Regions from separate parts of the Paenibacillus sp. Marseille-P2973 genome, predicted to be linked through region 2. Evidence: predicted binding sites of a transcription regulator. Region 2 holds the regulator's gene; the other holds the start of a gene.
What was found. The regulator Rex, encoded in region 2, represses fermentation and respiration genes when NADH is low (regulators of the CRP and FNR family bind a similar motif). The targets are predictions, from matches to a motif close to TTGTGAAATATTTCACAA.
Positions count from the first base shown of each region.

Region 1: the regulator Rex is predicted to act here: its motif matches at 4,177-4,194, upstream of nirB (nitrite reductase large subunit NirB).

Region 1 covers NZ_JAGQEH010000001.1:91,081-97,630, reverse strand. Annotated here, with positions in the region: gene KB559_RS00490 (Gfo/Idh/MocA family protein) at 1-994, shown strand, start outside; gene KB559_RS00485 (sugar phosphate isomerase/epimerase family protein) at 1,057-2,025, shown strand; gene KB559_RS00480 (winged helix-turn-helix transcriptional regulator) at 2,236-2,553, shown strand; gene KB559_RS00475 (FAD-dependent oxidoreductase) at 2,613-3,182, shown strand; gene ric (iron-sulfur cluster repair di-iron protein) at 3,376-4,083, shown strand; gene nirB (nitrite reductase large subunit NirB) at 4,312-6,550, shown strand, end outside.
Region 2 covers NZ_JAGQEH010000002.1:577,005-583,554, reverse strand. Annotated here, with positions in the region: gene dinG (ATP-dependent DNA helicase DinG) at 1-2,780, shown strand, start outside; gene KB559_RS06230 (redox-sensing transcriptional repressor Rex) at 2,818-3,480, shown strand; gene KB559_RS06225 (amidohydrolase) at 3,458-4,759, shown strand; gene KB559_RS06220 (cell wall elongation regulator TseB-like domain-containing protein) at 4,821-5,306, shown strand; gene KB559_RS06215 (hypothetical protein) at 5,794-6,327, shown strand; gene KB559_RS06210 (AAA family ATPase) at 6,320-6,550, shown strand, end outside.

The DNA.
Region 1 (6,550 bases), on a different contig from region 2:
GGAAATGACGGCCTTCTGCGATATCGTTGAAGAACGCGCAGCCAAGGCGGCTGCCGAATACGGCATTGAAGGCGCAAAGGTGTACACTGATTTCCGCAAACTGCTTGAAGAAAGCGATGTTGATGTCGTGCATGTCTGCACGCCAAACGATTCCCATGCCGAGATTACCGTAGCTTCGCTGGAATCCGGCAGACATGTTATGTGCGAGAAGCCGATGGCCAAAACGGCTGAACAAGCCCGTCAAATGCTGGATGCCGCTAAACGTACCGGCAAGAAGCTCAGCATCGCCTATCAGAACCGGTTCCGCAGCGACAGCTTATACCTGAAGCAGTTGTGCGAGAACGGGGAGCTCGGCGATATCTACTTCGGCAAGGCGCTGGCGCTCCGCCGCCGTGCGGTTCCAACCTGGGGCGTGTTCCTCGACGAAGAGAAACAAGGCGGAGGACCGCTGATCGATATCGGCACCCACGCATTGGACTTGACCCTGTGGCTGATGGACAATTACGAACCGAAAAGCGTTACCGGCTCGGTATTCCACAAGCTTGGCAGCCGAGAGAATGCGGCCAATGCGTTCGGTCCTTGGGATCCGGAGCAATTTAAAGTAGAGGATTCCGCCTTCGGCTTCATTACCATGAAGAACGGAGCGACGATTGCGCTGGAGTCCAGTTGGGCGCTTAACGTACTGGATTTCGGAGAAGCGAGAACTTTGCTGTGCGGAACGGAAGGCGGAGCCGATATGAATGACGGTTTGCGCTTGAATGGCGAAAAAATGAGCCGTTTGTATGAAACGAAAGTTGATTTCGGTTCCGGCGGCGTAGCTTTCTTTGAAGGCGAGCAGGAAACGGACGCGGTACGCGAAGCCAGAGCCTGGGTGGAAGCCGTACTTGAAGACAAGGAACCGCTTGTCAAACCCGAGCAGGCACTCGTCGTAACGGAAATTCTTGAAGCGATTTATGAATCGGCTAGAACAGGCAAAACCGTTTATTTTGATTAATGCAGCACACATGAACTTATTATATAGAAAAGAGCATTTCAGTTACCTGAGGAGGTATGGATATGAAATTAGGTGTTTTTCTCGTACTGTTTGGAGGACGTCCGCTTGAGGAAGCGTTGGATCTGGTAGCCGCTCAAGGATTAAAAGCGGTGGAGATCGGCACCGGCGGCCATCCCGGCAATGCGCATTGCAACCCGGACGAACTGCTGGAGAACAAAACGGCACGCGATAACTTCAAGAAGGCGGTGGAATCCCGCGGCCTCACCATCAGCGCGCTGAGCTGCCACGGCAACCCGCTGCATCCGCAAAAGGCAATTGCCAAAGAGTTCCACGATGTGTATGTGAAGACGGTTCAATTGGCTGAGCTTCTGGAGGTTCCGGTTGTAAATACGTTCTCCGGATGTCCCGGTGACCATGAGGATGCCAAGTATCCGAACTGGCCGGTAGCTCCATGGCCGAATGACTTCAAGGAAGTCCTGGATTGGCAGTGGGAGAACAAAGTGATTCCTTACTGGACCGAATGGGGCAAATATGCCGCAGATCATCATGTGAAAATCGGACTTGAGCTGCACGGCGGGTTCTCCGTGCACACCCCGGCTACACTGCTTCGTTTGCGCGAGGCGGCCGGCGAGGTCATCGGTGCCAACCTGGACCCAAGCCACATGTGGTGGCAAGGAATCGATCCGGTGCAGGCGATTTCCATTTTGGGCCGGGAGAACGCGATCCATCATTTCCATGCCAAGGATACAACGATCGATCCGGTCAATGTCAACCGGTATGGCATTACGGACATGCAGCCATATACGGCAATGCTGGACCGTGCATGGCAATTCCGCACGGTAGGCTACGGTCATGACCTCAAGACCTGGGCCGACATCATCAGCGCTCTAAGACTGCACGGATACGATTATGTGGTCAGCATCGAGCATGAGGACGGATTGATGTCCACAGAAGAAGGATTTACCAAAGCGGTTCGAAACCTACAGCAAATCCTGATCGAGGATTCCGCCGCAGATATGTGGTGGGTATAAGTTTCCGGGAACCGAAATATACTTAGCATGTAGCGGCTGCCGCCCGGCAGCCGCTTTTTCATATCAAGGAATTGTTGTATAATTCAAGATAGACGTGGCGTGAAACGCAGGTGTTCATTCCTTATCAAATATGCTATGATGAAATATACTAACTAATTGTAAGTCTCATACGGCTCCAATATCGGTTTATATATTAAGAGGTGAATTCAGATGGAAGATAATAATTTCGCGATGTGTCCACGTTTTGAATCCGCGTTTGTGATTCTCGGCAAACGCTGGAACGGTCTGATCATTCATACATTGATGAGCGGACCCAAGCGTTTTAAGGACATTTCTAACGGGATTCCGGCCATGAGCGATAAGATGCTCTCCGAACGGATGAAGGATCTGGAGAACGAGGGGATCGTCGACCGGCATGTCTATCCCGAAACTCCAGTACGCATTGAATACGAACTGACGGAAAAAGGAAGAGCGCTAAGTCCGGTCATGGAACAGGTGCAATGCTGGGCTGAGCAGTGGATCGAGTAGTCTACGTGCCGTTATCCCGCAGCGGAGCGGCACGAATTATATAGAAAGTGGGTGTACTTGTGGCTGAGGTAATAGTAATCGGAGCGGGACCAGCAGGATCTAGCGCAGCATTATTTCTGGCCAAGGCAGGGAAGGAAACCCTGGTTCTTGACAGCAATGCCAGTATGACGAAACGGGCATGGATTGAGAATCACTATGGAGCCAAGGACATTTCCGGACCGGATTTGCTAAAAATCGGTCGGGAGCAGGCCCAGAAGTTCGGAGCCAAGTTCATTGAGGAGAAAGTTACGGTAGTGGATACGAACGGCGGATCCAAAGTGACCGTAAAGACGGAATCCGGCCGAAGCTATGAGGCATCCCATGTGATCCTGGCAACCGGAGCATTGACGGAATTGGCGGGGGCGATCGGCCTTGAGCTTAAGGAAGGCAGAGAACCTAGAATCAAGACCGTGATCGACACCGACGGAAACGGACGCACAAGCAATCCGCGGATATGGGCTGCTGGTACGGTCGCCGGCGTAAGCGTTCACACGATTATTACGGCGGGTGACGGCGCTAAAGTAGCCATCGAGCTGATCAGTGAACTGAATGGCGAACGCTACGTGGACCACGATGTATTAAAGTCATAACGTTATAACATCCACCAAAACACATAAATGAATAGTGGCAGATTCAAAGCTTCCCAGAGTTAATGTCTCTTGGGAAGCTTTTTTGCGCAGAATGGACAAAAGGTTTGTGACGCCAATCACAAAGCCGGGGGTAAAGGTGCGCTAAATTGAATATAGTTGGATTAGAGATGCTAAACAGGAGGGGATAGGTGTGATGGAGCAGAAGCTGCTATTCGACAAGAAAAGTTTAGTCCGGGATATCGTACTTGAATTCCCGAAATCAGCAGATTATTTTCGTCGCCGCAAAATTGACTTTTGCTGCGGTGGTAACCGGCCTCTTCAAGAGGCGGCAGAGGAAAGAAATCTGGAAGTCGATGAACTGCTATCCGATTTGGCAAAACTGGCCGCGGATCATCCGAATGCGGAGGAGAGGGATTCCTGGACCGATGCGGATTCGCAAACCCTTATCGGGCATATCGTGAATAAGCATCACGCTTATTTGCGTGAAGAATTGCCGGAGCTGCATAAGAGTGTAATCAAGGTCTCTCGCGTACATGGCGGGCACGATCCTCATTTAGTCGAAGTAGAACAACTGTACGGCCAGCTCCGAAACGAACTGCTTGAACATACAGCCAAGGAAGAAGCGGAAGTTTTTCCGAAAATGATAAATTGGGAACTGGGTCAAGAACAAGAAGTTCTAAATAAAATGCTTGCGGCGATTACAGAATTGGAAGCGGAGCATGACGGGGCAGGCAAGATTTTGAAACGCTTGAGAGATATTACCGGAGATTTTCAGCCGCCGGCGCATGCTTGTACGACGTACCGTACGACTTATGCACGATTGGAAGAGCTGGAAGGGATGACATTTAGTCATATTCACCTTGAAAATAACATTTTGTTTCCTCGTTACACGTCTTTATAAGCAGAGAAAAGTGGAATATGGACCTTCCCTCCTTGAGCAGGAGGGAAAAAATTATGTTTTTCAATAGAAAAACATAAAAAAGTATGAACAATATTGTGATAAGTTTCACATTTAGTGTGAAATAGATCACAATCTATTTTGAATTTTAAATTATAATTAAGTTATCAAAGAAAAAGAAAATGTTAGTGGACAATGAAACGATTGCATTTTGAAGGAGGCAATTCCAATATGGGAACAGATAGAGAAAAACTCGTGGTGATCGGTAACGGGATGGCGGGAATCAGCGCTGTCGAACAAATTTTGAAATTGACGAAGAGATTTGATATTACGGTGTTCGGGAGCGAGCCGCATCCCAACTATAACCGGATTATGTTATCTTATGTTTTGGAAGGCAGCAAAACGATCGATGATATCGTGCTTAACGATTTGAACTGGTACCGGGAGAATGGAATTACGCTGCATACGGGAACTACGGTTGCCAAAATCGATGAGCAGACTAAAGAAGTAGTTACGGCGGACGGAATGCGGGTGCCTTATGACAAGGTGCTGATTGCTACAGGTTCCAACTCGTTCATTTTGCCGATTCCAGGCAGCGACAAAGAAGGCGTAGTCGGTTTCCGCGACATCGCCGACTGCAATCAAATGCTGGAAGCGGCTAAAACCTGCCGTACAGCAGCCGTCATCGGCGGAGGATTGCTTGGCCTTGAAGCAGCCAAAGGGCTGGTTCAGCTTGGGATGGATGTTACGGTCGTTCACTTGATGGAGGACTTGATGGAGCGTCAGCTTGATCACCAAGCCGCTTCGATGCTGAAATCGGAGCTCGAGCGCCAGGGAATCAAATTCAAAATGGGCGCGCAAACGGCCGAATTGCTGGGCGACACGAGAGTCAGCGGCCTGCGGTTTGCCGACGATAGTGTATTGGATGCCGAGTTTGTCGTAATGGCGGTAGGGATCAAACCGAATGTCGCGGTTGCCAAGGAAAGCGGAATTACCGTCAATCGAGGGATTGTTGTTGACGACTATATGCAAACCTCGATGGAAGGCGTGTACTCGGTCGGCGAATGTACGGAACACCGTGGCACCTGCTACGGCCTGGTTGCTCCTTTATTCGAACAGGGCATGGTGCTGGCCAAACACATTAGCGGCGTCGAAGCTCCTCCGTATGAAGGTTCGGTCGTATCGACCAAGCTTAAAATTTCGGGCGTTGACGTGTTCTCGACCGGTGAATTCATCGATGGTCCGGAGCACACCGTGATTGCGAATAAAGATGATTGGAAACGTACCTACAAGAAAATTTTGCTGAAAGACGGAGTTATGGTCGGTGCCGTACTCTTCGGTGATATTACGGATTCGGCTGAACTGCAAAAGCTGATTAAACAGAAAACGGTCATGACGGATGAATTGTACGGTACATTGATGGGAACCGGCTGCTGCGGCGGCGGGGCCAAGAAGACCACATCCGTGGAAAGCATGCCGGATGAAGAAATCGTATGCGGCTGCAACGGCGTTACCAAAGGTACGATCGTAGACGTAATTACGAATCAAGGCATGACAACGGTTGATGAAATCAAAGCATGCACCGGAGCCACCCGTTCTTGCGGAGGCTGCAAACCGATGGTTGAGCAAATTTTGCAGTATGTGCTTGGGGACGGCTTCAAGTCAACAGCCAAACAAGGAATTTGCGGCTGCACTACCTTGAGCCGTGATGAAATCGTGGCCGAAATCAAGGAGAAGGGCCTGCAAACAACTAAAGAAGTAATGAATGTGCTGGGTTGGAGCCAACCGGAAGGCTGCTCGAAGTGCCGGCCGGCCATTAACTACTACCTCGGGATGATCAATCCGGATACGCATGAAGACGAAAAGGAATCGCGGTTTGTCAACGAGCGGATGAACGCGAATATTCAGAAGGACGGAACCTATACTGTCGTTCCCCGCATGTATGGCGGTGTGACCACACCGGAAGAATTGAAACGGATTGCGGACATTTCGCTGAAATACGATGTGAAGGTGGTTAAAGTAACCGGCGGTCAACGGCTTGATTTGATCGGCGTCAAAAAAGAGGATTTGCCGAAAGTTTGGGAAGAACTCGACATGCCTTCGGGCTATGCGTACGCTAAATCGCTGCGCACGGTGAAAACCTGCGTCGGTTCGCAGTTCTGCCGATTCGGCACCCAGGATTCGATGGGAATGGGGGCTACGCTGGAACGCAAATTCGAGCGTCTCGACTTCCCTGCCAAATTCAAATTGGCTGTGAACGGATGCCCGCGGAACTGCGCGGAATCGTGCACGAAGGATATCGGGATCGTCGGTAATGACGGCGGATGGGAAATTTTCGTAGGCGGTAACGGCGGGATCAAAGCCCGACTTGCGGATTCGCTCTGCAAAGTGAAGACCGATGAAGAACTGATCGAAATTGTCGGTGCGGTTATGCAGTACTACCGTGAAACCGGCAACTATCTTGAGAGAA
Region 2 (6,550 bases):
TAGATGAAGATTTGAAAGTATCCCGGGTCTATAGTTCCTATGTGAAGCCGGGAATACCCATACCTCCCTTTATTACGGGACTTACGGGAATTTCGGAAGACGATGTCAAGGATGCGCCGGATCTGGACGAAGTCATGATGGAAATGGTGCCGCTACTTGACGACGCCGTTCTTGTGGGACATAACGTCGCCTTCGACTTTAATTATTTGCAGAGTGCGCTCGATAAAACCGGGTATCTGCCTTTTACGGGACGCATTCTCGATACGATGGATTTTTTGAAAATATTTTTCCCTTCGTTGACCACTTATCAGTTGGGAATGGTCGCATCCGAGTTCGGGGTTGAGCATGACCGGCCCCACCAGGCGGATAGCGATGCTTTGGCGACCGCGCTCATTTTCTTGAAATGTCTCGAGGAACTGGCCGATTTGCCGCTGATTGTCTTGCAAAGGTTGTCAGACCTTTTTGCCGGAGAAGACAGCGATCTGGGCTGGTTTTTTGATGCCATGCTTCAGGAAAAAGAACGGGAGGCCGATCAGAGCCCTGACGGTTATACGTATTACCGGCAGTTTGCGCTGCAGGTGGAGGACTGGATGGACATCGAGCCTGCCAGAAACTCCATGCTTGGCAATCCGCTTCGCGATGTTTCCTTTGAGCAATTCATGGAGCAGGTCCGGGAGAAGCTGCGCGCCAAGCTGCCCGATTATGAGGAGCGCGAAGCACAGAACCTGATGCTGAACGAGGTGACCCAGGCTTTTGACGAAGATAAGCACTTGCTGATCGAGGCGGGGACCGGAACGGGTAAATCGCTCGGATATTTGCTTCCGGCTATTTACCACAGCGTGAAGAATGATGAGAAGGTAATGGTCAGCACGCATACGATCAACCTCCAGGAGCAGCTGAGGGAAAGGGATGTGCCCCTGTTGACGGAGGTCGTGCCTTTTCCGTTCAGCGCAGCTGTATTCAAGGGAAGACAGCATTATTTGTGTTTGCGCAAATTTGAACATAAAATTAATAGAAGAGACTTTGCGACACCTAAAGAAGAGGTGATGACGGCCGCCCAGATGATCGTATGGCTGGCCCATACGGAGACGGGCGACGACGAGGAGCTGAACCTTGGAAACCGCGGTGGAGATTTTTGGGAAACGGTGGCGAGTGAATCGGACTCGTGCCTTGGCCGCTCTTGCCCGTGGTTCCGCAAATGTTACTATCACAAGGCCAAGCATGAAGCGGGTGTTGCCGATGTGGTCATTACGAACCATTCCAAGCTGTTCACCGATATTCAAGCCGGCCACCAGCTGCTGCCTGGATACGAACGTCTGGTAATTGACGAAGCGCATCATTTGGAAGAAGTGGCAGGCAAGCATTTGGGACTTCAAATGAAGTATTTTACCGTTGTCCATACGCTCACCCGGCTGTTTAAGGATAGTAAAACCGGACAATTCCCGAATCTGCGCAGTATGCTGCAGCAATCGGGAAGTGAGAAATCTGCGGAATGGTGTTCGGTTATTGACGGATTGTACCCGACCCTTGTGGATGTGAAGGAGAACTGGGATCGGCTGGCCGAGCTGATGTTTACGCTGATGCCTGAACGCAGCGATGCAGCGCCAGGGGATCCTGGACAGTTTGTGCTGCGCTTGCTGCCGCAAAAGAAACCGAAGGCGTGGGATACGCTTACCGCGCTGGAGAATCAAATTTTTGTGGCTATGGGCGACGTTCTCCGCAAAGGCGAGCGGATGATCAACGAGCTTAAGGAAGACGACCATGATTACGGCTATGAGAGCCTGATCACCGATATTAGCGGACTCTTGAAGGATCTCGGAACCGAACGCGACGCGCTGCGATTTTTTATTAAGCTGGAGGACGAGAATACGGTATACTGGATAGAAGGAAACGGTAATTACCGTAGCCGGTCCCTGCAAATTTTCGCGGTTCCGATCGACGTGAGCGCGCAATTGAAGGGTTATTTCTTCGACAAAAAGAAAAGTGTAGTCATGACCTCGGCTACGTTGTCGGTCGACAAATCGTTCCAGTATATGATAGATCAGCTTGGATTAACCGAAGCCGCGGCGGAGGACAGACTGATTACTTCGATGCTGCCTTCCCCGTTCAATTACCGGGAACAGGCGCTGCTGGTCATTCCGCGGGACTTTCCAAGCGTAAAGGGAAGTGTAGGCGACGATCATTTCGTGGCTACTCTGGTTCAGTCCCTTGCCGACACAGCGGTGGTAACGAAGGGCCGTATGATGGTCCTGTTTACATCGTACCGGATGCTGAGGCAGGTATATGATCCTTTGAAGGAGCAGCTGGCCGGACAAGGAATTACCGTGATCGGGCAGGGAATGGATAGCGGAAGCCGGACCAAGCTGACCCGTCGCTTCCAGGGACAACATGCTTCGGTGCTGCTCGGAACGAGCAGCTTCTGGGAAGGCGTGGACATTCCGGGGGAAGCTTTGACGAGTCTCGCTATCGTCCGTCTGCCTTTTCAGCCGCCCAACCACCCGCTTGTGGAGGCAAAGAGCGAACGGCTGCAGCAGCAGAAGAAGAACCCGTTCATGAAGCTGTCCGTTCCGCAAGCCGTCATTCGGTTCAAGCAGGGCTTCGGACGTCTGGTCCGGTCTTCGCAGGACCGCGGGATCGTGGTTGTTTACGATACACGCATCTTGGAATCTTACTACGGGAAATACTTTTTATATTCTTTGCCCGGACCGAAAATGGAGCATATGCCGCTCGGGCAGATGGTTCCGCGAATTTCGGAATGGCTGAACGCAGAGGAACAATAAACGTTCTTCAAATCGCGCCTATTAGGGGGATAACCAAATGAAATCGGAAAAAATTTCTGACGCCGTAGTACGCAGATTGCCGGTGTATTTACGTTTTCTTAATGAACTGAGCCGCCGGGAGGTCCCGACGGTTTCTTCTCAGGAGCTTGGACAAAAGCTGGATCTCAATCCGGCGCAAATCCGTAAGGACCTAGCTTATTTCGGCGACTTTGGCCGGAAGGGGATCGGATATGACGTCTCCTATCTGATCGAGAAAATCCGCCAGATTCTGAACTTGGACCAGCAGATCAACGTGGCTTTGATCGGAGCCGGTAATCTCGGACAAGCATTGTCGAATTACAACGCTTATTTGAAGGACAATATGAAAATCGTCGCCGTATTCGACGCATCCCCTGGTAAAATCGGTACCCAGATCAACAATATCACGATTCAACCGATCGAAGATCTGGTGGATACGGTAAGAGGCAATCAGATCCGGATCGGAATTATTACGGTTCCCGCACCGGAAGCCCAGCGAGTAGCCGACCAGCTTGTGGCCGCTGGAATTGGGGCTATCTTGAATTTTGCGCCCACGATCCTTAAGGTGCCTTCTGAGGTGCGGGTGCATGCGGCCGATTTCACAACCGACTTGATGAGTCTTGCTTATTATTTGAACGGAGGAAAGGAACATTCGGAACATGAATCGGAAATGGTTGATTAAAGACGGAACCTTCGCCGTGCCGGACCGGGAGAAGCCGGTCATTCGCGGATATATGCTGGTAGAAGGCAGCACGATTACTTATATAGGCGAACAGCGCCCGGAAGAAGGCGTGGAGGGCGCCGAAACCTTCGACGGTAAAGGCCTGCTCTTCTTGCCGGGACTCGTCAATACCCATGGTCATGCCGCCATGTCTTTGCTTCGCGGTTATGGGGATGACATGGTGCTTCAAACCTGGCTGCAGGAAAAAATGTGGCCGATGGAAGCTAAATTTACCGGGGAGGATGTCTACCGCGGCACAGCATTGTCCGTTCTGGAAATGCTGAAAGGCGGAACAACGACCTTCCTGGATATGTACGATCACATGGACCAAGTGGCTTCCGTTGTCGAGCAATCGGGGATCCGGGCGGTACTGACGCGCGGAGTCATCGGGCTATGCCCGCCTGACGTTCAGCAGCATAAGCTGGATGAGGCGGTGGCTTTTGCCCGTAATTGGCATGGTAAAGCGGACGGGCGGATTACGACGATGATGTCGCCGCACTCGCCTTATACCTGTCCGCCGGATTATATCGAGAAGATCGTTCAGGCGGCACATGACCTGAATCTGCCGCTGCATACGCATATGTCGGAAACACGGGCCGAGGTCGAGCAGAACGTAGCGGATTACGGATTGCGTCCGGTTCAGCATTTGTTAAACCTGGGATTGTTCAGCCGTCCGGCACTTTTGGCACATGCTGTGCATTTGACGGATGAGGAGATCGAAATTTTGGCGGCGCACAATGTGGCCGTTTCCCATAACCCGGGCAGCAATCTCAAACTGGCAAGTGGAGTTGCCCGCGTACCGGACCTGCTTAAAGCGGGCGTAACCGTATCATTGGGCACAGACGGACCAGCAAGCAATAATAACCTAGATATGTTCGAGGAAATCCGCCTGGCAGCTCTTATTCACAAAGGAGTCTCGGGCGACCCGACCGCGGTTCCGGCCGCGGAAGCGCTCAGAATGGGTACGGAATACGGTGCGAAATCGCTCTTCCTTCAAGACACGGGCAGGCTGGCCGCGGGCATGAAGGCGGACTTCATCGCGCTGAATACAGAGCAAGCCCATTTCTTGCCACGGACGGATTATATTTCCCATGCCGTTTACTCGGCGGGTTCGAAGGATGTCGAGCATGTTTGGGTGAACGGTAAGCAGGTAGTTAAGCACGGAGCTTGTCTGACACTTGACGAGGAGAAGGTCCGGTTTGAAGCCCAGGCTGCCTTTGAGGGCCTGTTAGGCCGATAACATGCCGCAGGGTATGAAAGAGAAACCGGAATAAGCCGGCATCGGGGAAAGGAAGAGTAGGTTGAAGAACAGAACCAAATGGATCCTGCTCTCCATTGTGATTTTGGTGCTGGTGCTCATTGGCCTTCACCGCTTTTATCTGTATGTCCACGAGGATATATGGCAAGGAGAGAATGAAGCCGTTCAACGGGCCAGACAGGAAACCGGACTGACCGAAGCCGAAAAAGTGTGGAAATCGGTCTGGGACAAAGTATGCTGGGTAGTGGAAGGCAAGGATGCAGACGGACAAGAGATCATGGTCTGGCTGCCGGAGGGCGGGCAGGCTGAAGTAAAGCCGCTGTCCGAGGGCGTATCGGAAAGCCAAGTCCGTACAATCATACATGATCAATATCCCGGTATTGAAGTCGTGCGGCTTATGCCGGGTATCTACAACAATGAATTGGTGTGGCAGCTATTTTATAAGGAAAAGGCGCATCATTATTACCGTTTTTTCCGGTTTAGCGACGGCCAGGCATTGGAAGAGGTATTTACATTGCCGAACCGGTAAATGTTGCATAAGAAATAATAACAGCCTTGCGCTGAATTCATGGACCTGTCAAGCGGTCCGTGCTTCAGTGCAAGGCTGTTTTTAGAGGTTGTTCAAAAAGTCATCTTTCCAAGACGAAGGGGATCATGAAGCGGATTCGACGTCGAATCTTGAATTCAGCCGGGCCTTCCGTTGCTCACGTACCCCATGAGCAAATGCTTACGAAGTCGTTTTCTACGAAAACGTTTAGCTCCGCTACTCAGTCCCTAACTTCATCCAACCTAAAGCGTTTTGCAAAAACGCACTTCGAAAGCATACGCCTCGGTCCTGCAAACCTGACTTTTTGAACATGCACTTTTATAAAAATTTTAAATATATTCACAACTTTATTCGAAAATGTATATACGATGTGATATACTCATATTTGTAAGTTTGATATATATACTAATGTGGTTTGAATGTATTATTTGATATATGAATTTAATATTACATCAAGGGGGATTATGCCGTGAAATTGCGCGTTGGACCAATTATCGCGAGCGTGGCTGTTTCCGCGACTCTATTATTCGGAGGATGGTTTGCCTATAAGCAATGGGCTGTCGAGAGCCCGTTTGAAAATAAATTGAATCAATACGAGGGTGTGAAGAGCGTTCAAACAGATATTACCCAGAAACAGGCCCTGGTGAAACTTAATTTAGAACCGGGAACCGATTTTGGCAGTCTGGTGAAGCAAATTCAGAATGACGGCCGCAAGTGGATCGGAAATCGGGAGTTGAAGCTGGAAGTGCAAGATAACGCATCTCAGGAGCTTAACGATTTGTGGGAAGAGGCGTTGTTCCCGATCGCGCAGGCGATGGAAAATAAAGAGTATACCGGTATTACCGACACTCTGGATAAATTGCGGGAAAAAGACAGCAACTTGTCAGCCAAGGCTGAAATGGACGATCGGAACGTCTATATTACGTTGAGTGATGGACAAGCGAGCAAATTTATTATTTTACCTCGCGTATCGCAGAATATGGGGGTGTGGCCGAATGCGTAAGTGGATGCTGGAGCTGGCGGCCGGGTTTGTACCCGTCCTGTTCATTTTCCTCGCTTTTATCGGATATAATGTCATTCCGCTGCTTGTCGGCATAGTTATGCTGGGGGCATTGTTCGCGGCGGTCAAGATGCGCGGCGGCATCGTTGCCACGGCTTCCCAGGAACGTAAACGCAAAAAAATCGGCTCGTCCAATTTGACTTTCGACGAAATCGGCGGGCAAGAC